One region of the Devosia sp. 919 genome, then DNA from elsewhere that is predicted to be linked to it. Evidence: predicted binding sites of a transcription regulator. Region 1 holds the regulator's gene; the other holds the start of a gene.
What was found. Region 1 encodes LexA, which represses DNA repair genes until DNA is damaged. Its sites were predicted from a motif close to TGTTCNNNNTGTGTTCNG; they were not measured.

Region 1 (10,808 bases):
AGCTTTTGATTATTGATATCAAGGAAAAACAGCTGCTGGCGGTCCGGGTGCCAGAATGGGCCCTCGCCCAATGCGCATTTGCTGTCGATCAGCAGGCTCGCCGTTTGCGTCACGCTGTAGTCCTTCCATCATAAGCCAATACCGCCTCGGCGGCGCGCTGGCCGACTTCGGCGGGGGTGCTGCCGGGCTTGTATAAAAAGGTGCCCAGGCCAAAACCGCTGCAACCGGCGGCGAAATATTCGCCGAAGTTGTCCGGCTTGGCGCCGCCCACCGCGTAAAGCGGCAGCTCGGGCGGCAAGACCGCCTTCATCGCCTTGATGCCGCGCGGGCCCAGAACTTCAGCGGGGAAAAACTTGAGCCCGGTGGCGCCCGCCTTGATCGCCTTGAACGCATCACTGGGAGTGAACACGCCGGGATAGGAGCCCAGCTGAATGCGCACCGTTTCTTCTATAACCGACCGGTTGGTATCCGGGGATACAATAAAGGTGCCGCCGGCATCGGCGACGGCCCAAACCTGCTTTTTGTTCAGAACGGTGCCCGCGCCCACCATCACGTCATCCCCGAGCGCCTCGGCCGCCAGCGCAATGCTGGCCAGGGCATCGGGGGAATTGAGCGGCACTTCGATCATGGTAATGCCGGCCGCAACAAGGGCGTGGCACACATCAAGCGTTTCGGGCGGGGTAATGCCGCGCAGAATCGCGATCAGGTGGCGGTGGGTCATGGGGTCTCCAATCAGACGATAAAGGCACGTGCAGCTTTAAGGCCGGCGAGCACCACTTCGGTTCCATCCACGGCTTCGCCTTGTGCCCCGATCATGCCGAGCACCTCGGCATAAAGGGCGCAGAGCGCGGGGGCGCCGATCAAGGGAACGGTTTGTTCGCCGATCAGCGCACGGCGGCTGCCAATTTCGGTGCCGATCAGGAGGCCCGAAAGATAGCCGGTGCACCAACCGGGCTGACGGCCGGACAGGAGCGAACTGGCGCGGACCGCAAAGAGCTCGCTGGTGAGCTGTTCGGGCCGCTCGAGGCCGACCTCTGCACCCGCGGCAAAGCCTTCGGCGCGCTCGGGCCCATTGCTGTCTTCAGTCAGCGAATAGCGCAGCACCGAATGATGGCGCAGCAGATCGAAGAGCTCGCCCGTCATTGCGGTGGAGAAATGCTCAATGCGGGTGCCATTCATGCTGACCCATTTGGAATGGGTGCCGGGCATGCATACCACGCCATGGGCATTGGGGCGCAGGGTCGCGAGGCCCAGTAGCTGGGTTTCCTCGCCGCGCATCACATTGTCGCCGCCGGCCTTCTGGCACACACCGGGCAGAATTGCCGGGGCCAGGTGATTGTTGGGCATGGGCGGGCGCACTGCGCCGTCAAGCAGGCCGCGCAAATCGGTTGGTGCTTCCAAATAAGGCGCTTCGAACCAGCCCTGGCGCGCGCCGGCCATGCCGCAGATCAATACGTCGAGCGCGCCACCGTTGCTGCCGACTAGACCATCGAGCAAGGTTTCGAGGACGCCCGGATACTGGTCGCGCGTCAGCTTGCCCATGCCTTGGTCGGATTTGCGCGAAACGATCACCGTGCCATCGGCACTCAGGCCCCAAGCCCGCAGGTTGGAGGTGCCCCAATCAACCCCGACCCAATCAACAAATTCACTCATGCTTGCCCCTCTTGCAGTCCGCCCCGCACTTTCGGGCAAACCTAGTCGCTGCGCTGGCCTGCGCCTAGCCGATTCGACGCCGCCCGGTTGCCCTGCGAGCGCAAGGGGCGACGAAATCCAACAGGATTGGCGTTCACTCCTGCAACTAACATGCTAGAACTGTAGCAAACAGCAGCCTGTATTCGCCTCGGCGGAACTATTGAGGAATAAGGTAATGACGGCAGACAACAGCTTCTCTTCCCCCAATGGGCAGGGCAGCGCGCCCAAGAAGCTGCGCTCGCGCGCCTGGTTCGACAATCCCGAGAACCCGGACATGACCGCGCTTTATCTTGAGCGCTACATGAATTTCGGCGTATCGCGCGAGGAATTGCAGGGCAACAAGCCCATCATCGGCATCGCCCAGACTGGCTCGGACCTCAGCCCCTGCAACCGCCACCATATCGTGCTGGCCGAGCGCGTGCGCGAAGGCATCCGGGAAGCCGGTGGCATTGCCATCGAATTTCCCGTGCATCCGATCCAGGAAACCGGCAAGCGCCCCACCGCCGGCCTCGACCGGAACCTGGCCTATCTTGGGCTCGTGGAAGTGCTTTATGGCTATCCGCTCGATGGCGTGGTGCTGACCATTGGCTGCGACAAGACCACCCCGGCCATGCTGATGGGTGCGGCCACGGTCAACATCCCGGCGATTGCGCTCTCGGTCGGGCCGATGCTCAATGGCTGGCACAAGGGCGAGCGCACCGGCTCGGGCACCATTGTGTGGAAGGCGCGCCAGATGATGGCGGCCGGCGAGATCGATTATGCGCAGTTCATCGAGCTGGTGGCGTCTTCGGCGCCGTCCACCGGCTTCTGCAACACGATGGGCACGGCAACCACGATGAACTCGCTGGCTGAGTCGCTGGGCATGCAGCTGCCGGGTTCGGCGGCAATTCCCGCGCCTTATCGCGATCGCCAGGAAATGGCCTATCGCACGGGCAAGCGCATCGTCGACATGGTGCATGAGGACCTCAAGCCCTCCGACATCATGACCAAGGACAATTTCATCAACACCATCGTGGTCAATTCCGCGATTGGCGGGTCGACCAACGCCCCGATCCACATCCAGGCGATCGCCAAGCATATCGGTGTCGAGCTCGACCTGCAGGACTTCCAGACCTATGGGCACAAGGTGCCGCTGCTGGTGAACCTGCAGCCGGCCGGCGAATATCTCGGCGAGGATTACTACCATGCGGGCGGCGTGCCGGCGGTGGTCAACGAGCTGATGAAGCAGGGGCTGATCCGTGAGAATGCACCCACCGTCAACGGCAAGACCATCGGCGAGAACTGCCGCAACACCCCCATCCAGGACGAGAAGGTGATCCGCCCCTTCGAGCAGCCGCTCAAGGAAGAAGCCGGGTTCCTGGTGCTGCGCGGCAATCTCTTCGATAACGCGATCATGAAGACCAGCGTGATCTCGCCCGAGTTCCGCGAGCGCTACCTTGCCAATCCCGAGCATCCCGGCATGTTCGAGGGCAAGGCCGTGGTGTTCGATGGTCCGGAGGACTATCATCACCGGATCGATGATCCCTCGCTCGATATCGACGAGCACACGCTGCTGTTCATGCGCGGCGCGGGCCCGATCGGCTACCCGGGGGCGGCCGAAGTCGTCAATATGCGGCCCCCTGCCTACCTCATCAAGAAGGGTATCCACGCGCTGGCCTGTATTGGCGACGGGCGCCAATCCGGCACGTCGGGCTCGCCCTCGATCCTCAACGCCTCGCCCGAAGCGGCAGCGGGCGGCAACCTTGCCATCCTGCGCACGGGTGACCGGGTGCGGATCGACCTCAACAATGGCACCGCCGATATCCTGATTTCGGACGCCGAGATCGCGACGCGCCGGCAGGAACTGGCGGAAGCGGGCGGCTACAAGTACCCCGCGCACCAGACGCCCTGGCAGGAGATCCAGCGCGGGCTGGTCGACCAGCTCGGCAATGGCGCCGTACTCAAGCCAGCAGTGGCTTACCAGCGCATTGCCCAGACCTATGGCGTGCCGCGCGACAACCACTAGGGCATAAGGCCCAACGACTTCGAAATCCCCGCTTCGGCGGGGATTTCTGTTTCCAAGGCACGGCGAAACTCCGGTCGGCGCGAGGCCTCCGGTTGGGAGCGGCGTTGGCGAGGCATTGCCTCAAAAAACGTTGCGCAAAACGGAAGCTCCGCCCCGCCAACAGCGACTGGGTGCCGACGCCCGCGCCCTCCTGCGGCGCATGCCAGATTCCGCGGATGTCGAACTAAACCCTGGCGGGCACCGCTGCCTGCGCCACATCAGGGTTCCGATGGCCAGTGCAGCTGCCATCGCGATTCTTCACCCAAGACCACCGGACGATAGAGGTCCACGGCTCTTGCGGACACCGGCCGGATCGCGGCGACCCACGATCCCCCAGCCTCCGCGCACCAACCACTCGTCATGATCTCGCTTGGGTGCGCGGATGAGGAGACTATGCGGGTGATCGGCGCGGGCGGGGATAAGTTATTGTCGGGGGGTATGGGGCTTGAGCGGATTGCGCGCTGGAGGTGGCCAGCTGGGTCTAACGTCACTCGCGGAGGAGGGGACTAAACCCCCACCCCGGTCCTCCCCTCAAGGGGGAGGGTGAAGGAGGGGGCACACAGGCGCTGGTCTGGTGCGGCTGATGAGGACCCTAGGGCGGCAATCGAGTTCCGTCGAAGAGATTGTTTCTTGGCCGATTCCGGCTTTAGGCGTGGCGAGCGATGTGGGCGAGGGCCCGCTGGAACATGGGGTGCCATTCGGGGCCCGGTTGGCGCTCGAGTGGCCACCAGAAGAACTCGAACCAATGACCGCCATCATCATGGGTGAAGTGGCGCCAGTGTTCGGCCAGGGGAGCCAAGGCGATCACCACAACAAAGTGCCAAAGCTGTTTATCTGCAATGGCACTACTGGAAGGCAGGGTGCGCGAAACTTCTGCCTGCAGGCCAGACTCCTCTGCGAGTTCACGCAGGGCACCGATTTCAATCGGCTCGGGGCCTTCCCGTGTTCCTTTCACCAGCTGAAAGCCAGCCAAAGGATGCCTGAACGCCAAGCACTGGCGTTCTTGCGCCACCACTCGCAGCAGGACAGGACAGAGTTTTTCGACCCTGGGCGTCAATATTTACGCAGCAGGCCCACCAGGCGGCCCTGAACCTTGACGCGGTCGGGCGGGAAGATGCGGGTTTCGTAGGCGGGATTGGCCGCTTCAAGCGCGATGGTGTTGCCCTTGCGACGCAGCCGCTTGAGGGTGGCTTCCTCGTCATCCACCAGGGCAACGATGATCTCGCCGGTCCCGGCAACATCCTGGCGACGGATCAGCACGGTGTCGCCATCGAAAATGCCCGCATCGATCATCGAATCGCCGCGCACTTCCAGCGCATAGTGCTCGCCCGGGCCAAGCATTTCGGGTGGCACCGAGATGGTGTGGGAGTGGCTCTGGATGGCCTCGATGGGCGTACCGGCGGCGATCCGACCCATGACCGGCACGGCCACGGGGCGCACATAATCATCGCTCCAGCCCGAGCGCGGCGGCGGAGCGGCAACACGGCCCAGATTGCCTTCGATGACGCTGGGCTCGAAGCGGGCCTTGCGGCCGCCGAGCGCGGGGTTCATCGAATCGGGGAGTTTGAGCACTTCCAGCGCCCGCGCGCGATTGGGGAGGCGGCGGATGAAGCCGCGCTCCTCAAGCGCCGTGATCAGGCGGTGAATGCCCGACTTGGAGGCCAGATCCAACGCGTCCTTCATTTCGTCAAACGAAGGGGGAATGCCGCTTTCCTTCATCCGCTCATGGATGAACATCAGCAGTTCATGTTGCTTTCGCGTCAGCATCGGAGCCCTTCAATCGCAGAATCGGAACAAAGACTGAACGAGCATAGGTGTTCCAGTTATGTTCTGCAATAACGCTCATGGGTGGAGGCGAAAATTCTTTGGCTCTGCCTAGAACCCGTCCAGCGGAATGGCTGGAACGAGAGCGCCAGCCGGCTGGCCGGGATCGTATTCAGGCTGCACCAGCAGCATATCGGCGCGGGCCAGCGAGGAGGTATGACCGCTATCGGTTTCGCTGATGGGGAGCACGCCCGCACCTCGGCTTGAATGCACGCTTTGGGCACGCATGAAGTGGCGCCGGGCGGTATTGGGCGGCGTGGGCGCAAGGAGCGGCAGGTGCCAGGGGGCGGGTTCGGCGACGCCGAGCCAGCGCCGCAGCGCCGGCTTGATGAAGACGGCGGCGGTCACCATGGCCGAAACCGGATTGCCAGGCAGGCCAAACACCAGGGTTTTGCCCAGAGTGCCGAACATCAGTGGCTTGCCCGGGCGCATATTGATGCGCCAGAAATCAAGCTGCACGCCGAGACTCAGCAGGATTTCCTGCACGATATCATGGTCGCCAACACTCGCGCCGCCCGTGGTGATGACGAAGTCGGGCGCTTCGGCAAAGATGCCGGCAAGGCGCTCGGCAAGCGCCGCCCGGTTGTCGGGAGCGATCCCGTAGTCGCGGATCTCTGCGGCGTAAGGCGCAAGGAGCGGCCGCAAGCCGAAGCTGTTGGAGGCAACGATCTGGCCCGGTCCGAGAGCGGTGCCGGGCAGCACCAGTTCGTCCCCGGTGGCAAGGAGCGCGATGCGCGGCTGCACGGCAACGGGCAGCGTCGGGCAATTGGCGGCGGCTGCGACGGCCAGTTGCATGGGGGTGAGGCGAGAGCCTCTCGGAATCAGCTCCTGTCCCTGCCGGAAGTCGTGGCCAAGCGGGCGAATGCTGCGCCCCACGGGAGGCTGGGCGGCAAAGCTGACGCGATCGCCGGTGCGGGTCGCTTCCTCCTGCATGATCACGGCATCCGCGCCGGGGGGCACGGGCGCGCCGGTGAAGATGCGCACGCAGGTGCCCGGGGCGATATCCGCGCCAAAGCCGGCGCCGGCCTGTGCGGTGCCCACGACTTCAAGGCTCGCGCCTGGCACGATATCGGCGGCGCGCACGGCATAGCCATCCATGGCGCTGGCGGGGAAAGGCGGCTGGTCATGACGGGCGAGCAGGGGCTCGGTCAACACCCGGCCGGCGGCAGCTTCCAGCGGCACCGACTCGGTGCGGGCGGGGGGCACGCGGGCGAAAATGGCCGCGAGGGCGTCTTCAACCGGGAGCAGGCTCATGGCGCGCGCTGGAAATCGCCGGACTTGCCGCCCGATTTTTCGAGCAGACAGATCGCGGAGATAACCATCTCGCGGTCGATGCCCTTGGCCATGTCGTAAAGCGTAAGGGCGGCGGTGGAAGCCGCCACGAGGGCTTCCATTTCCACCCCGGTCTGGCCGGTGGTTTCGGCAGTCGCAAGAATGGTGATGGCGCCGGGCTCGCGCGCCTCCAGCTCGACGCTGACCTTGGTGAGCGGGATGGGGTGGCAAAGAGGGATGAGCTCGGCGGTCTTTTTGGCTGCCATGATGCCCGCGACGCGCGCGACGGCCAGGGCGTCGCCCTTCTTGAGGGCGCCACCCATGATGGCGGCAATGGTTTCGGGCCGACCGCTGATCACCGCCTGGGCGAGGGCGCGGCGGCGGGTGACTGCCTTGTCGCCGATATCAACGATCCGGGCCTCCCCGCGCTCGTTGAGATGGGTCAGCTGCGGCTCGCTCATGGATGGGCGGCCTGGCGCACACCCTGCAGGAGGGCGCGGGTGGCGGCGACCACATCGGCCTGGCGCATCAGCGATTCGCCGACAAGGAAGGTGCCGATGCCGGCTGTGCGGTCGAGATGCTGCAGGTGTTCATGGCCGTTGATGCCGCTTTCGCTGACCAGCACCTTGCCGGCTGGAACGCCGCCCGCGAGGTTGACCGAGGTATCGAGCCGGGTTTCGAAGGTGCGCAGATTGCGGTTGTTGATGCCAATGAACTCGGCATCGAGCGCCAGCGCCCGGTCGAGCTCGAGCTGGTCATGCACCTCGACCAGGGCATCCATGCCCCATTCGCGGGCGGAATCGAGCAGGTAGCGCGCGACGTCGTCACCGACAGCGGCGAGGATAATGAGGATGCAATCGGCGCCCCAAGCGCGCGCTTCGGCGACCTGGTAGGTTTCGAAGAGGAAATCCTTGCGCAGGACCGGCAAGGCGGTGGCGTCGCGCGCCTCGCGCAAGAACGCCGGCGAGCCCTGGAACGAGGGCTGATCGGTGAGGACCGAAAGGCACGTCGCGCCGGCCCCTTCATAGGCGCGGGCGATCTCTGCCGGGTTGAAATCGGGCCTGATCAGGCCCTTGGAGGGGCTGGCTTTCTTGACCTCGGCGATCAAGGCGTATTCGCCGCGGGCGCGCTTGGCCTTGATGGCGGCGAGAAAGCCGCGTGGCGGGGGCTGGTCATGGGCGGCAGCAACCACTTCGTCCCAAGGGCGCAGGGCCTTGGCCGCGGCGATTTCCTCGCGCTTATAGGCTTCGATCTGCTTGAGAATATCGCTCATGGGGGTGTTCCATTGGAGATGGCGACAAGGCGCTCGAGGGTTTCCCGGGCCTTGCCGCTGTCGATCATTTCGGCGGCCATGGCGGCGCCGCTGCGCAGGTCACTCACCACATCGGCCACGATCAGCGAGGCGGCGGCATTGAGGAGAACGATGTCGCGATAGGCGCCGGGCGCGCCGTCAAAGAGCGCGTGGATGGCGAGGGCATTATATTCGGGCTCGCCACCCAGGAGGTCATTGGGATCATGGCGCGACAGGCCGGCGTCTTCGGGGGTAATCTCGAAGCTGCGCAGATTGCCGTTCGCGATCTCGGCGACATAGGAGGGCCCGGTGACGGTGATCTCATCGAGCCCGTCGCTGCCATGGACCACCCAGGCCTTGATGGCGCGGTTGGCAAGGAGCGCTGCAGCGACCGGCTCCACCCATTCGGGGGAATAAACGCCGAGCATATAGCGGCGCACCCCGGCAGGATTGGATTGGGGCCCGAGCAGGTTGAACATGGTGCGCACGCCCATTTCGGCGCGCGAAGGGCCGACATGGCGCATGGCTGGATGATGGGCCGGCGCGAACATGAAGCCGATCCCGGCCTCGTTGATGCAGCGCGAAATTTCGGCGGGGGTGAGGTCGAGCTTGACCCCAAGGGCTTCAAGGGCCTGGGAGGAGCCCGATTTGGAAGACAATGCGCGGTTGCCGTGCTTGGCGACGGGAACGCCGGCGGCGGCAACAACGATGGCGCTGGCTGTCGAGATGTTGAGCGTGCCAACACCATCACCGCCGGTGCCGACAATGTCGATGGCGTGTTCGGGGGCGTCGACCGTCACCATCTGCTCGCGCAGGATCGACACGGCGGCGGCGATCTCACCCACCGACTCGCCCTTGAGGCGCATGCCCATGAGGAAAGCGCCGAGTTGAGAGGGCGTGGCTTCGCCGGCCATGATGGTGCGCATCACCGAGCGCATTTCCTCGCCAGTGAGATTGCGGCGATCAGCAATCTTGGCCAGTGCCTGCTTGATGTCCATCAGGCGGTCTTTCCGTTGAAGTCGCGAGCGAGGTTGAGGAAGTTCTGCAACAGCGCGTGCCCGTTCTCGGAGGCGATGCTTTCCGGGTGAAACTGCACGCCGTGTACCGGCAGGCTTTCGTGCTGCATGCCCATGATCAGACCATCATCGGTGGTGGCGGTGACCTTGAGGGTAGCGGGCAGGGTGGTCGGTTCAACCACCAGCGAGTGGTAGCGCGTGGCTTCAAAGCGCGAGTTGAGACCGCGGAAGAGGCCTTCGCCGGTGTGGTTGATGGCGCTGGTCTTGCCATGCACCAGTTCGGGCGCACGCACGACGTCGCCGCCCATGGCCTGCCCGATGGCCTGATGACCAAGGCATACGCCCAGGATGGGGATCTGCGCCTTGAAGCGGTCGATTACCGCCAGGCACACGCCGGCTTCGTTGGGGGTGCAGGGCCCGGGAGACAGGACGATAGCCTGGGGGGCCATGGTTTCGATCTCGTCGGGGGTGATCTTGTCGTTGCGCACCACGGTGAGTTCGGCGCCAAGTTCGCCCAGATAGTGGACGAGGTTGTAGGTGAAGCTGTCGTAGTTATCGATAACGAGCGTGCGGGTCATGGGTCTGCTCCAGCGCAGCTATAGGGAATGAGGGTTCAGAGATCAGAACCAGCCCCGCCATCGATAATTGTTCGACCTCATCGTGAGGTCCACGCTGGTCTTGCTGCCGCTCATTGCCCGATCCTCGCCTCGCCGGCATAGCGTAGCGCTTCCTCGGCAGCGCTGAAAAGGGCGCGTGCCTTGTTTTCGCATTCCATCTGCTCGAGCGCGGGCTGGCTATCGGCCACAATGCCGGCGCCGGACTGCACATAAAGCTTGCCGTCCTTGTGCACGGCGGTGCGCAAGACAATGCAGGTGTCCATGGTGCCATCGGCTCCGAAATAGCCGACGCAGCCGCCATAGATGCCGCGGCGCGACTTTTCGAGCTCGTCGATGATCTCCATGGCGCGCACCTTTGGGGCACCTGAGACCGTCCCGGCCGGAAAGCCGGCGGCGAGCGCATCGACAAAGTCGTATTGCGGATCGAGCACGCCAACCACATTGGAGACGATGTGCATGACGTGGCTGTAGTATTCCAGAAAGAACTTGTCGGTGACGCGCACAGTCCCGGTCTTGGCGACACGGCCCACATCGTTGCGCCCGAGGTCGAGCAGCATCAGATGCTCGGAGCGCTCCTTGGGGTCGGCCAGTAGTTCGGCCGCCAGTTCCTGGTCGCGGGTGGGGGTCGAACCGCGCTTGCGGGTGCCGGCGATGGGCCGGATGGTGACCTCGCCTTCGCGGACGCGCACCAGGATCTCGGGGCTCGAGCCCGCCACGGCGAAATCCCCGAAATCGAGGAAATACATATAGGGGCTGGGATTGGTGCGACGCAGCGCCCGATACAAGGCGGTCGGGGGCAGGGTGAACTCGGCCTCGAAGCGCTGGCTGAGCACGACCTGGAAGATGTCGCCCGCGGCGATGTAGTCCTGCGCCCGGGCGACCATGGCGAAATACTCGTCGCGCGTGGTGTTGCTCTGGACGGCGATGTGCTGCAGGTCGGGTACGGCCGGGGTCGTTGGCAGGGCGCGCCCCAGGCGGGCGATGGCGTCATCGATACGGGCCGTCGCGGCTTCATGCGCCTGGCGGGCCGTCACCCCCTGGCGGACGTAAAC
Region 2 (10,808 bases), 1.3 Mb from region 1:
GCAGGATAGAGCCGGGATGGTTTGTGGGCATGGCTTGCTTCCTTGAGCGAGAGTGTTCGAAGCACACAACGCGCCGGAGCGAGCGCGGGTTCACTGCACCGATCAACTGCTTGGGGGGACTGCAACGGGGCGCCGGCCGGCTCGTTGCTGGATCAACGCAAGGAGCGGTTGATGAGCAAGGCATTGCACAAGGGCACGAAAGTGACGTGGAACTGGGCCGGCAGCACGGCACAAGGCACGATCGTGGAGCGGTTCACCGATAAGGTCACCCGCACCATCAAAGGCGCCGAGGTGACGCGCAATGCCAGCCAGGAGGAACCGGCCTTTTTGATCCGGCAGGAGGATGGCGACGAGGTGCTCAAAAGCGCCAGCGAGCTGGAACCGAAGTAAGCCGCGGGCTTACTCGCCGGCCAGCCGGGGTTGTTCCTCGAAATCCATGGCGTCGATGCGCTCGCCGCGCTTGTTGATCTTGCCGGTGGAGGTGAGGATATCGCCGATATCCCGGCTGGCCTGGTTGAAATGGGTCTGCAGCTTATTGACCCGCTCGTCGAGGCGCCCGAGATCGGCCAGCAATTCGCGCACCTCGCCCTGGATCAAATGGGCCTGTTCGCGCATGCGCACATCGCGCAAGAGGGCCTGGATCACCTGCACCGAGAGCATCAGGAGCGCGGGCGAGACGATGACGACGCGGGCGCGCGCCGCCTTTTGCACCACATCGGGGAAATGCTCGTGAATATCGGCAAAGATGGATTCGGAGGGCACGAACATGAAGGCGGTGTCCTGGGTTTCCCCCGCGATGAGGTATTTCTCCGCAATTGCCTTCACATGCACGCCGATATCACCGCGAAACTGGGTTTGCGCGGCGCGCAAGGTTTCGGGTGAGTCAGCCATGCCGAGGCGCTGCCAGCTTTCGAGCGGAAACTTGGCATCGATCACGAGGCTCGGTGCGCCATTGGGCATGAGCACGAGGCAATCGGGGCGGCTGTTGTTGGAAAGCGTAGTCTGGAAGGAATAGCTGTTGGGCGCCAGCCCATCGGCAATGATCGCTTCCATGCGCCCCTGCCCGAAAGCGCCGCGGGTTTGCTTGTTGGCCAGAATGGATTGCAGCGACACGATCTCGCTCGAGAGCGAGGTCATGGTGGATTGGGCGCGATCGATGACCGCGAGGCGCTCATGGAGCTTTGACAAGCCCTCATCGGTCTTGGCGCGGGTTTCCTGCAGGGCCTGGCCGACGCGTTGAGAGGTGGAATCGAGCCGCTCGTTGACCAGACGCGCCAGATCGGAGGTGCGCGAGCCAAAGATCTCGGACATGGTTTGCATGCGGCCCGTCATCTCCGACTGCACCTGCATAAGCCCGGCGAGATGGCGCTCCATGGCTTCCGAGCGCGCCAGCACCGCCGCAGTTTCCGCCGCTCGCGCTTGCCCGGTGCGCAGCGCCGCCAGCACGAGCACCAGCAGCAGCAGGACGATGAGCCCGCCACCCGCCGCGAGCGCCTGGAGCGGAGTGACTGCGAATTGGCCGAAAACAAGAAGCGGGCTGTCCATGCTGCTGGTTTAGGACGATTCGGGCGTTCCTCCTATGTTCTTGTGCGGCGCGGCGCCAACTGGCGACCAGTTGCGGGGGGAGTGACCCGGATTTTACGGGGCAACAACACAGGTTTAGGGAATGCCTACTCCCACCCCCCCGGCGCGTTGCGGGTGGAGCCAGGAGAGAGCCATGCCACTATATTTCTTTGATACCGATGATGGTGACGTCTTGTTCAGGGACGAGATCGGCTCTGACCTGGCTAGTGACCACGCCGCGCGCGACGAAGCCTCAAGCGCCCTGGCGGAACTGGCCAAGGACCATATTCCCGGGGCCTACCCGCAAAAGAACATCACCATGTGGGTGCGCAATGAAGAAGGTGAGCCGATCCTGCAACTGGCGCTGAGCTTTGCCATCCGGCCCCTGAAATAGCGGCGTGGGCGCTGCCGACCAGTTCGCGCAATTCAGTCGAGCTCCCCGGCGTAAGCGGCCAACTGATCAATGGTGGTGCCCCAACCTTCATCAAAGCCCAGTTCGGCGTGCTTGTGGCTATCGGCGGCGTGGAGGACACGAGCGGAATAGCGGGTGCCCGGCCCTTCGGGCGTAAAGGTGATGATCGCCGTCAGCGCCAGCCATGGCTCGGTGGGACGCCAGCCTTCGGCCAGGGCCGTGGTCCAGACCAGGCGCTGCTCGGGCAAAACCTCGAGAAAGCAGGCTTCCACATGGGGTTGGAATGGCCCCTCCCCTTCGCGCATCCGGGTTTCAAAGCCGCCGCCGGGGCGCAGATCGAGCTTGACCACCTCGCATTCGATGGGCGCCGGGATCCACCAGCGCGCGAGATGCTCCGGCCGGCTCCAAGCGGTCCAGACCTTGGCGGGCGCTGCGTTGATGAAGCGAGTAATGGTGAGTTCGTTGTCGCAAACAGTCATGGATTTGGCTCCTCGGCCAGATGGTTTTCGACATAAGCCGCGAGCCGATCCGCCCCGGCGCTCCAGAATGCGCGTTGCTCGGCCAGCCAGCTTTCGGCTTGCAGCAGCCGCTCGGGCTCGATGCGGCAGGTGCGAATACGGCCGGTTTTTTCCGTCGCGATCAAACCGGTCTCCTCAAGCACCCGCAAATGCTTGAGAAAGGCGGGCAGACCCATGGCGAAGGGCTCGGCCAGTTGCTTGACCGGCTTGGGGCCAGCCAGCAGCTGGCGCAGCACCGCCCGCCGGGTCGGGTCGGCAAGGGCGTGAAAGGCTCCGTCAAGGGCTGGGTCAAAGTTCTCCATGTGGTGAACTATAGACATCAGTTCACCACTTGGCAAACTAAACCTGTTGCGCGTTAGTAAGTGGCGCTCAGGCGGCGTGCGGTGGGTCTTGCTCGAACTGACCCCCGCCCTTCACCGGTGTGAGCCAGGGTTCGCGGCGCTTGATCCAGCCTTCGCGGGTGGGCACGAAGGCGGCCGGGACCTGATCGAGCGAACCCAGCACGATTTCAGCGCCGGTTTCGTCGAGGTGGAAGAGCGGCGCGCCGCATTGGGGGCAAAAGCTGCGCCCCTCAAAAGTGGCGTAAGTGCCGGTGACCGAGAAGCGATCGACCGGCCAGTCGGCATAATACAAAAAGGTGCTGCCGGTTTCGCGCCGGCAGTCGGTGCAATGGCAAAGGCCGACTTTGAGCGGTTCGCCCGTCACTTGGTAGCGCACCGCGCCACAGCGGCAACCACCCTGATAGGTTGTTGGCATGGCGTTATTCCTCCCTGTTGCGGCAACGGAACGGCCTTGGCGGGGTTCCAGCGCAGTTGACCGGAAGCGCCGAAAATACCATATCGGGAACAATTCCCATTTTGCCTGGACGAATTAACATGGCTATCCGCCCCATTCTTGTGTTGCCCGACCAGCGGCTGCGTGCCGTCGCCGACGCCATCCCCGAGGTGGACGAGGAGATCAAGACGCTGGCCAAGGACATGCTGGATACCATGTATGACGCGCCCGGCATTGGTCTTGCCGCCCCCCAGATCGGGGTGATGAAGCGCATCGTGGTCATGGACCTGGCGGGCGAAGGCGAAACGCCCGATCCGCTGGTGATGATCAATCCCGAGATCACCAAGGTTTCCGACCAGATCCAGGTGACCGAAGAAGGCTGCCTGTCGATCCCCGAGCTCTACTATGAAGTGGAGCGGCCTGACGCGGTGACGGTGAAGTACACCGATCTGGATGGCAATGAAGTGGTTCGGGATGCCGATGGCAAGCTGGCCGTTTGCATCCAGCACGAGATCGATCATCTCGATGGCGTGCTTTACATCGACTATCTCAGCCGCCTCAAGCGCGACCGGGTGATCAAGAAGTTCGACAAGGCCGCCAAGCGCGCCGCGGGGTAGCCGCACCACGACCACGTGGTTCGAGGCTGCGCTGCGCACCTCACCATGAGGTCTACTGCAGGAGCGCAGCAGACCGATCATCTAAAAGTCTACCGAAGCTGTAGGCGTGCCCAGGAGTTTGCCGATGCGCGTTGTTTTCATGGGCACGCCCGAATTTGCCGTGCCGACCCTGTCCGAGATCGTTTCGAGCGGGCATGAGGTGGTGGCAGTTTATACGCGCGCCCCAAAGCCAGCCGGGCGCGGGCAGGCCGAGCGCAAGTCGCCGGTGCATCTGGCGGCGGAAGCGATGGGCATTCCCGTGCTGACGCCGCGCTCACTCAGGGGCCCCGACGAGCAGGGCGTATTTGCGCTCCATGATGCCGATCTCGCGGTGGTGGTGGCCTATGGGCTCATTCTGCCCAAGCCCATTCTGGAAGCGCCGCGTGAGGGCTGCCTTAACCTGCATGGCTCGCTGTTGCCGCGCTGGCGGGGCGCGGCGCCGATGCAGCGCGCGATCATGGCCGGGGACACGCAAACCGGCGTCATGGTGATGCGCATGGAAGAAGGGCTCGACACCGGGCCTGTCGCCCTGGGCGAAGTGATCCCCATCGGCCCCGACACCACGGCGGGCGAATTGCACGATACGATGATGCGGGTTGGCGCCGATTTGATGGGCCGGGCGCTGGCGGCGCTCGAGCGCGGCAGCCTTGATTTCACCCCGCAGCCCGAAGCTGGCGTGACCTATGCCAAAAAAATCGAAAAGGGGGAAACCCGGATCGACTGGTCGCGGCCGGCCGCGGAGGTGCACAACCATATTCGCGGCCTTTCGCCCTTTCCCGGCGCCTGGTTCGAGATCGAGCTCGGGGGCAAGCCGGTGCGCGTCAAGGCGCTGCGCTCGACCCTCGCGGCAGGATCAGGGGCGCCCGGCACGGTATTGCCGGAGCTGACCATTGCCTGCGGGACTGGCGCCGTGCGGCTCGTCCAGGTGCAGCGCGAAGGCAAGACCGCGATGGATGCGGCGACGTTTCTGCGCGGCGCCGGTGCGCTGCCGAGGATGCTCAGTTGATCGCGAACTTCGAGATTTGTGCTCCCTCCCCCCTTGAGGGGGAGGGCCGGGGTGGAGGGTGGCCTTGTGGGTCACTGATGGACCCCCTCCCCCGGCCCCTCCCCTCAAGGGGGCGGGGAGGCCAGACCTTGGGCCGGTGCTGAGCCATGGCGCGGTTCAAGCTCGTTCTGGAATATGACGGCACCCCGTTTTCGGGCTGGCAGGTGCAGCCGGCCCGGCTGAGCGTGCAGGGCGTGCTGGAAGACGCCATCGAGCGCTTTTCGGGCGAGCGGGTGGTGACGCAAGCGGCCGGGCGCACCGATGCGGGGGTGCATGCGTTGGGCCAGGTGGCGCATTTTGACCTTTCGCGCGCATGGGACCCGTTCCGGGTGCGCGAGGCGCTCAATTATCACTTGCGGCCCCATCCGGTGGCGGTGATATCGGCCGCAGCGGTGGACGAGAGCTTTGAAGCGCGGTTTTCCGCCACCGCGCGCCATTACGAATACCGTATCCTCAATCGACGGGCGCCGGCGGTGATCGAGCGCAACCATGTGTGGCACTTGCCCATGCCGCTCCAAGCCGAGCCGATGCACGAAGCGGCGCAGGGCATTCTGGGCCTGCATGATTTCACGACGTTCCGGGCGGCTGAGTGCCAGGCCAAGTCGCCGCTGCGCACGCTCGACCGGCTCGATGTGCGGCGCGAGGGCGAGCATATTGTCGTGGTGGCGAGTGCGAGGAGCTTCTTGCATCACCAGGTGCGCTCGCTGGTGGGCTCACTCAAGCTCGTGGGTGAGGGCAAATGGGCGCCGGAACGCTTGCGCCAGGTGCTCGATGCGCGAGACCGGCGTCAATGCGGGGCGATGGCGCCGTCAGCCGGGCTGTATCTGACCGGGGTCGACTACTAGACGGGCGGCGGCGGCACTGCCGGCATCAGCATGCCGTAGAACAGCAGCAGCCCGATGCTGGCGCCCACCAGCTGGGCGACGATGAACATCGCCACCTGCATGGGCGAGAGCGTCACGATCAGGCGGGCAATGTTGATGTCGATGATGATCACGACGATGATCACGCCGAAAAAGGCAATGCCGCCGCCATCGCCCACCAGCAGCAGGAGCAGCGACAGGAAGGCAGTAAAGAACGTGGTCCAGTTATCGGCGACCAGGAAGGGCACGAAGCCATCGGTGCGCCCGAGCTGGCGCAGCACCACATAGGCGAGAGCCGCCTGAAGCAGGAACAACACGCCATTCATCAGCAGGCCACGGGTGGCTAGGCCCGGCTCAAGCCCAAGGCCGAACAATTGCGGCACGAAGGCCGAGATCGCGTTGGCCAGGAGGAAGGCAATAAAGGAGCCGATCAGGCCGCGCTGGCTGAAATCGAAAAAGCTTGCTGCCTGCCGGTTGCCGGTCAGGAGCGCAAAGCAGCCGCGTGCCGCACTGGCCAGTTCATCGCGAAAACTCGTGGTCGGCTGGGCCAATGGTTACTCGGCAATCATAGGGGGGACGCGGCGGGGTTCAGGAGCATGTAAAGGCTCACCGGCATGCCGACAAGCAGCGCGATCGTTAAAACTGCAAATGCGACCGAAACGCCTCGGCTCCAGCCGGCCGCAACACGGCCGAGGCGATAAAGCAAATAGCCCAGCGCGAGCCAGACCAGCAGCAGCGCGGGGCCGCCGATGAGGGAAACCACCGTCCCGGCAACAAGATAGGCCACCAGCGCATAAATGCCGGGGACCAGCAAAGTGCGCAGCGCGGCCGGGCTGGCCAGAACGCGCTTGGTGATCTGGATGGCCAGCAGCAGCGCCAGGATGGACAGCGCCTGCACCACCAGCGCCGAAGCGATGCCCATCATGCTGGGCATGCCAACGCCCATGGAGGCGAAGGCGACGGACAGAAAGGCGAAAAACAGGAAGATGGACAGCGCGGCCGCGAGGCCTGCATTGGTCAGGGTGAAGTGCTGCGACCAGGCGGGGTCACCGCGCAGCAGCAGCATCCAGCCGCGCCAGGCCCGGGTGAGCGCCGCCCAAAGCTTCACGGAACCGCACCGGCAAAAAAGCGGCGCATGAATTGCGTGTAGATCTCGGTCAGCCCGGTGAGATCGGAGATGGCGATGTGCTCGTCGATCTTGTGCATGCTGGGGCCCACAAGACCACATTCCACCACCGGACCATAGGGGGCAATGAAGCGGGCGTCCGAAGTGCCGCCGCCGGTGGAATATTGCGGGCGCTGCCCGGTGCAGTCCGCGATGGTGTCCGACAGCAATGCAACATGCTCGCCGAGGGGGGACAGGAAGGACAGCGAGGGGCGGCCGATGACCTCGAACCGCACGGTGGTGCCGGAGGGATCCACCTCGGCGATGCGCTCGCGCACCCATTGTGCCAGGGTGTCGGGGGTCCAGCCATCGTTGAAGCGGATATTGAAGCGCAGCGTCCCGGCGGCGGGGATCAGATTGGCGGTGGGATTGCCCACATCGATCGAGGTGAGCTCGAGATTGCTGGCGGGGAAATGCTCGGTCGGGGTGTCGAGGCGCGTTTCGCTCAGGGCGAGAGCAATGCGGGACAGTACGGGGAGCGGGTTGTTGGCCTTTTCCGGATAGGCGACATGGCCCTGGGTGCCCTCGACGGTGACAACGCCCGAGAACGAGCCGCGCCGGCCGATTTTGATGCTGTCACCCAGGGTGGCGGCGGAACTCGGCTCGCCCACCAGGGCGAAGTCGAAACGGTGACCCTGTTCATTGGCCCAGGCCATGAGCTTGCCGGTGCCGTTGACCGCGTCGGCTTCCTCGTCATTGGTGATGGCGAGCATGATCGTGCCGGCGTCAGCGGGAATGGCGGCGGCCGCGGCGACAAAGGCTGCAATGCCCGACTTCATGTCGGCGGCGCCGCGGCCATATAGCTTGCCCTCGCTGTGGCGGGCGGTGAAGGGGTCACTGGTCCAGAGGGCTGGATCGCCAGGGGGCACCACATCGGTGTGGCCGGCGAACAGGAGCCGGCGCCCGCCCTGCCCCCGCATCGCGAAGAGATTGTCCACCGGGCAGGAGCCGTCGCCCTCAAAGCGCAGGCGCTGGACCGAAAAGCCCAGACTTTGCAACTCGGCGCCGAGCAGGTCGAGCGCGCCGGCCTCTTCGGGGGTGACCGAGGGGCAGGCGATCAGGCGGGTAAGGAGGTCAACGGGGTCGGTCATATCGGGATGGTTCCGAGAGCGTGGCCCACCCCACCCTGCCTCCTCCATTGAGGGGGAGGGGAAGGAGGAGCCTGCGCTGGCGACTTAATCGCGGAGGAGCTCGTTGATGCCAGTCTTGGAGCGGGTTTGGGCGTCCACGGTCTTGACGATCACGGCGCAGTAAAGGTTGGGGCCGGGCTGGCCATTGGGCAGGGGCTTGCCCGGGAGCGAGCCCGAAACCACTACGGAATAAGGTGGCACCTTGCCGATATGGATTTCGCCGGTGGCGCGATCGACGATCTTGGTGGAAGCGCCGATGAAGACGCCCATGGAGATCACCGAGCCTTCGCCAACGACAACGCCTTCAACGATTTCCGAACGGGCGCCAATGAAGCAATTGTCCTCGATGATGGTAGGAGCCGCCTGCAGGGGCTCGAGCACGCCGCCAATGCCGACGCCGCCGGAGAGGTGGACGTTCTTGCCGATCTGCGCGCAGGAGCCGACCGTGACCCAGGTGTCGACCATTGTGCCTTCATCGACATAGGCACCTAAATTGACAAAGCTCGGCATCAGGATGACGTTCTTGGCGATAAAGGCCGACTTGCGGGCGATGGCGCCGGGCACGGCGCGGAAGCCGGCATCGCGCCACTGATTGTCACCCCAGCCTTCGAACTTGGTCGGCACCTTATCCCACCAGGTCGAGCCTTCAGCGCCACCGGTCATGGCCTTGTTGTCATTAAGACGGAAGGACAGGAGCACGGCGCGCTTGAGCCACTGATTGACCTGCCACTCACCATCGATCTTTTCGGCCACGCGGGCCTGGCCGCTATCGAGCAGGTTCAGCGCCGTTTCGACGGCGTCACGCACTTCGCCTGTGGTGCCGGGATTGATCTCGGCGCGGTTGTCAAAGGCGGTGTCGATGATGCGGGCAAGATCGGCATGGGACATGGGGGAACTCTCGAAAGATAGGGGGTGTGAAGGGAAAGGCGGGGCCCTCAGGCCGGGGCGCTGGCGTGATCACTGGCAGGATAAACGCCCAGAATGCGGAACTGGTCGGTGAAAAAGCCGAGCTCCTCAAAGGCCAGTTGCACCGACCGGTCGGTGGGATGGCCCTCGATATCGGCATAGAACTGGGTGGCGGTGAAGGCGCCCCCGACCATGTAGCTTTCCAGCTTGGTCATGTTGACGCCGTTGGTGGCAAAGCCGCCAAGCGCCTTGTAAAGCGCCGCGGGGACGTTGCGCACGCGGAACACGAAAGTGGTCTTGGTGTTGCCCGGAGCGGCGCGGCGTTCCTCACGCGAGAGGACGAGGAAACGCGTCGTGTTGTGGTCGGCGTCCTCGATATTGGAGGCCAGAACGTCGAGGCCGTAGATCTCGCCGGCAAAACGCGATGCGATCGCCGCCAGCGTCGGGTCGCCTTTTTGCGCCACTTCGCGGGCCGAGCCCGCGGTGTCGACCGCATTGATGGTGCGAAAGCCGTTGTCGGCGATGAATTTGCGGCATTGTCCAAGCGCCACCGACAGGGACTGGACGGCGCGAATATCGGACAGTTGCGTGCCGGGAAGGCCCAGCAGGTTCATTTCCACCCGGAGATAGGTTTCCCCGATGATGAAGAGCCCGCTCTGGGGCAGCAGGTGGTGGATGTCGGTGATGCGGCCATAAAGTGAGTTTTCCACCGGCACGACGGCGAAATCGGCGCGCCCGCTTTGCACCGCGGCCAGGGTTTCCTCGAAGGTCACGCAACCCATGACTTCGTCGAGAGGAAACACATTGCGTGCCGCCGCATGGCTGAAGGCGCCATTTTCGCCCTGAAACGCAATCTTCCTGCTCATCGATACACTCCGCTCGGCTGTGGGTGCAGCTTTTGAACCCGAGCCCGGCGGGTGTCAATTCGGCCAAGGCCCCGGCAATGAGCCCGGGCGGGGGAAATGTCGCACCACCGGATTGGGCAGTTGCGCCTTGATGGGCTTTGCGACTATCTTCCGCGCGCGGCGAACCGGGTGGTTGAGGGCAGCTTCTTTAGGCAGTCGCAAGTTGAACCCGCTTGGACTATCGTTCGTTCGGGGATGGACTGGTAGAGAGTTTCACATGGATTCGTTTGAGATTAACAAGATCATGGGCGCCGTACTCGGCACCCTGGTGTTTGTCATGGGTGCCAGCTTTGTGGCTGAAGCCATCTACCACCCCATTGAAGGGCGTGGCCCCGGCTATGCGCTTCCCGAACCCGAAGCGACCGAACTGGTGGCCGATGCAGGGCCGGCGGAAGCCGCAGCGCCCCTGGGCGTGCTGCTGGCGAGCGCCGATCCCGCGCGTGGCGCAACCGCCGTTCGCAAGTGCCAGTCCTGCCACAATTTCGGCGAGGGCGAAGGCAACAAGCAGGGCCCCCATCTTTATGGCGTTGTCGGCCGCCCCGAAGGCGCGGTGGAAGACTTTGCTTATTCCGACGCCCTGATCGCCCACAACGCCGCGGGCGATGTGTGGAGCTACGAGAATCTCGACGCCTTCCTGACCAGCCCGCGCGATTATGCGCCGGGCACCAAGATGGCGTTTGCCGGCGTGCGCAGCCCCGAAGAGCGTGCCGATATCCTGGCTTACCTGCAGACCCTGTCGCCCGATCCGGTGCCGTTCCCGGCAGCGGATGTGCCCGCGACCGAAACCGAGGCAGGCGCCGAGCCCCAGGCTGAAGAGCCGGCCGGCGAAGAAGCCGATGTTGCGCCGGCAGATCCGGTTGCGCCCAGCAAT

Region 2: def (peptide deformylase) is a predicted target of LexA. The motif match lies at 3,324-3,341, and genes of this name have one in related genera.

What each region holds. Positions count from the first base shown of each region.
Region 1 is NZ_JABAOL010000001.1:2,267,498-2,278,305, forward strand. Features, by position in the region: gene HRQ64_RS11135 (SMP-30/gluconolactonase/LRE family protein) at 1-113, opposite strand, end outside; gene HRQ64_RS11140 (2-dehydro-3-deoxy-6-phosphogalactonate aldolase) at 110-721, opposite strand; gene HRQ64_RS11145 (2-dehydro-3-deoxygalactonokinase) at 733-1,653, opposite strand; gene HRQ64_RS11150 (IlvD/Edd family dehydratase) at 1,868-3,697, shown strand; gene HRQ64_RS11155 (NUDIX domain-containing protein) at 4,383-4,748, opposite strand; gene lexA (transcriptional repressor LexA) at 4,790-5,503, opposite strand; gene glp (gephyrin-like molybdotransferase Glp) at 5,612-6,814, opposite strand; gene moaC (cyclic pyranopterin monophosphate synthase MoaC) at 6,811-7,293, opposite strand; gene trpC (indole-3-glycerol phosphate synthase TrpC) at 7,290-8,105, opposite strand; gene trpD (anthranilate phosphoribosyltransferase) at 8,102-9,124, opposite strand; gene HRQ64_RS11185 (aminodeoxychorismate/anthranilate synthase component II) at 9,121-9,717, opposite strand; gene trpE (anthranilate synthase component I) at 9,828-10,808, opposite strand, start outside.
Region 2 is NZ_JABAOL010000001.1:999,892-1,010,699, reverse strand. Features, by position in the region: gene HRQ64_RS04870 (hypothetical protein) at 1-31, opposite strand, end outside; gene HRQ64_RS04865 (DUF2945 domain-containing protein) at 172-390, shown strand; gene rmuC (DNA recombination protein RmuC) at 400-1,545, opposite strand; gene HRQ64_RS04855 (hypothetical protein) at 1,718-1,957, shown strand; gene HRQ64_RS04850 (SRPBCC domain-containing protein) at 1,990-2,454, opposite strand; gene HRQ64_RS04845 (metalloregulator ArsR/SmtB family transcription factor) at 2,451-2,813, opposite strand; gene HRQ64_RS04840 (GFA family protein) at 2,863-3,249, opposite strand; gene def (peptide deformylase) at 3,369-3,884, shown strand; gene fmt (methionyl-tRNA formyltransferase) at 4,009-4,929, shown strand; gene truA (tRNA pseudouridine(38-40) synthase TruA) at 5,076-5,813, shown strand; gene HRQ64_RS04820 (hypothetical protein) at 5,810-6,382, opposite strand; gene HRQ64_RS04815 (hypothetical protein) at 6,397-6,939, opposite strand; gene dapE (succinyl-diaminopimelate desuccinylase) at 6,936-8,087, opposite strand; gene dapD (2,3,4,5-tetrahydropyridine-2,6-dicarboxylate N-succinyltransferase) at 8,172-9,014, opposite strand; gene HRQ64_RS04800 (prephenate dehydratase) at 9,062-9,898, opposite strand; gene HRQ64_RS04795 (cytochrome c family protein) at 10,155-10,808, shown strand, end outside.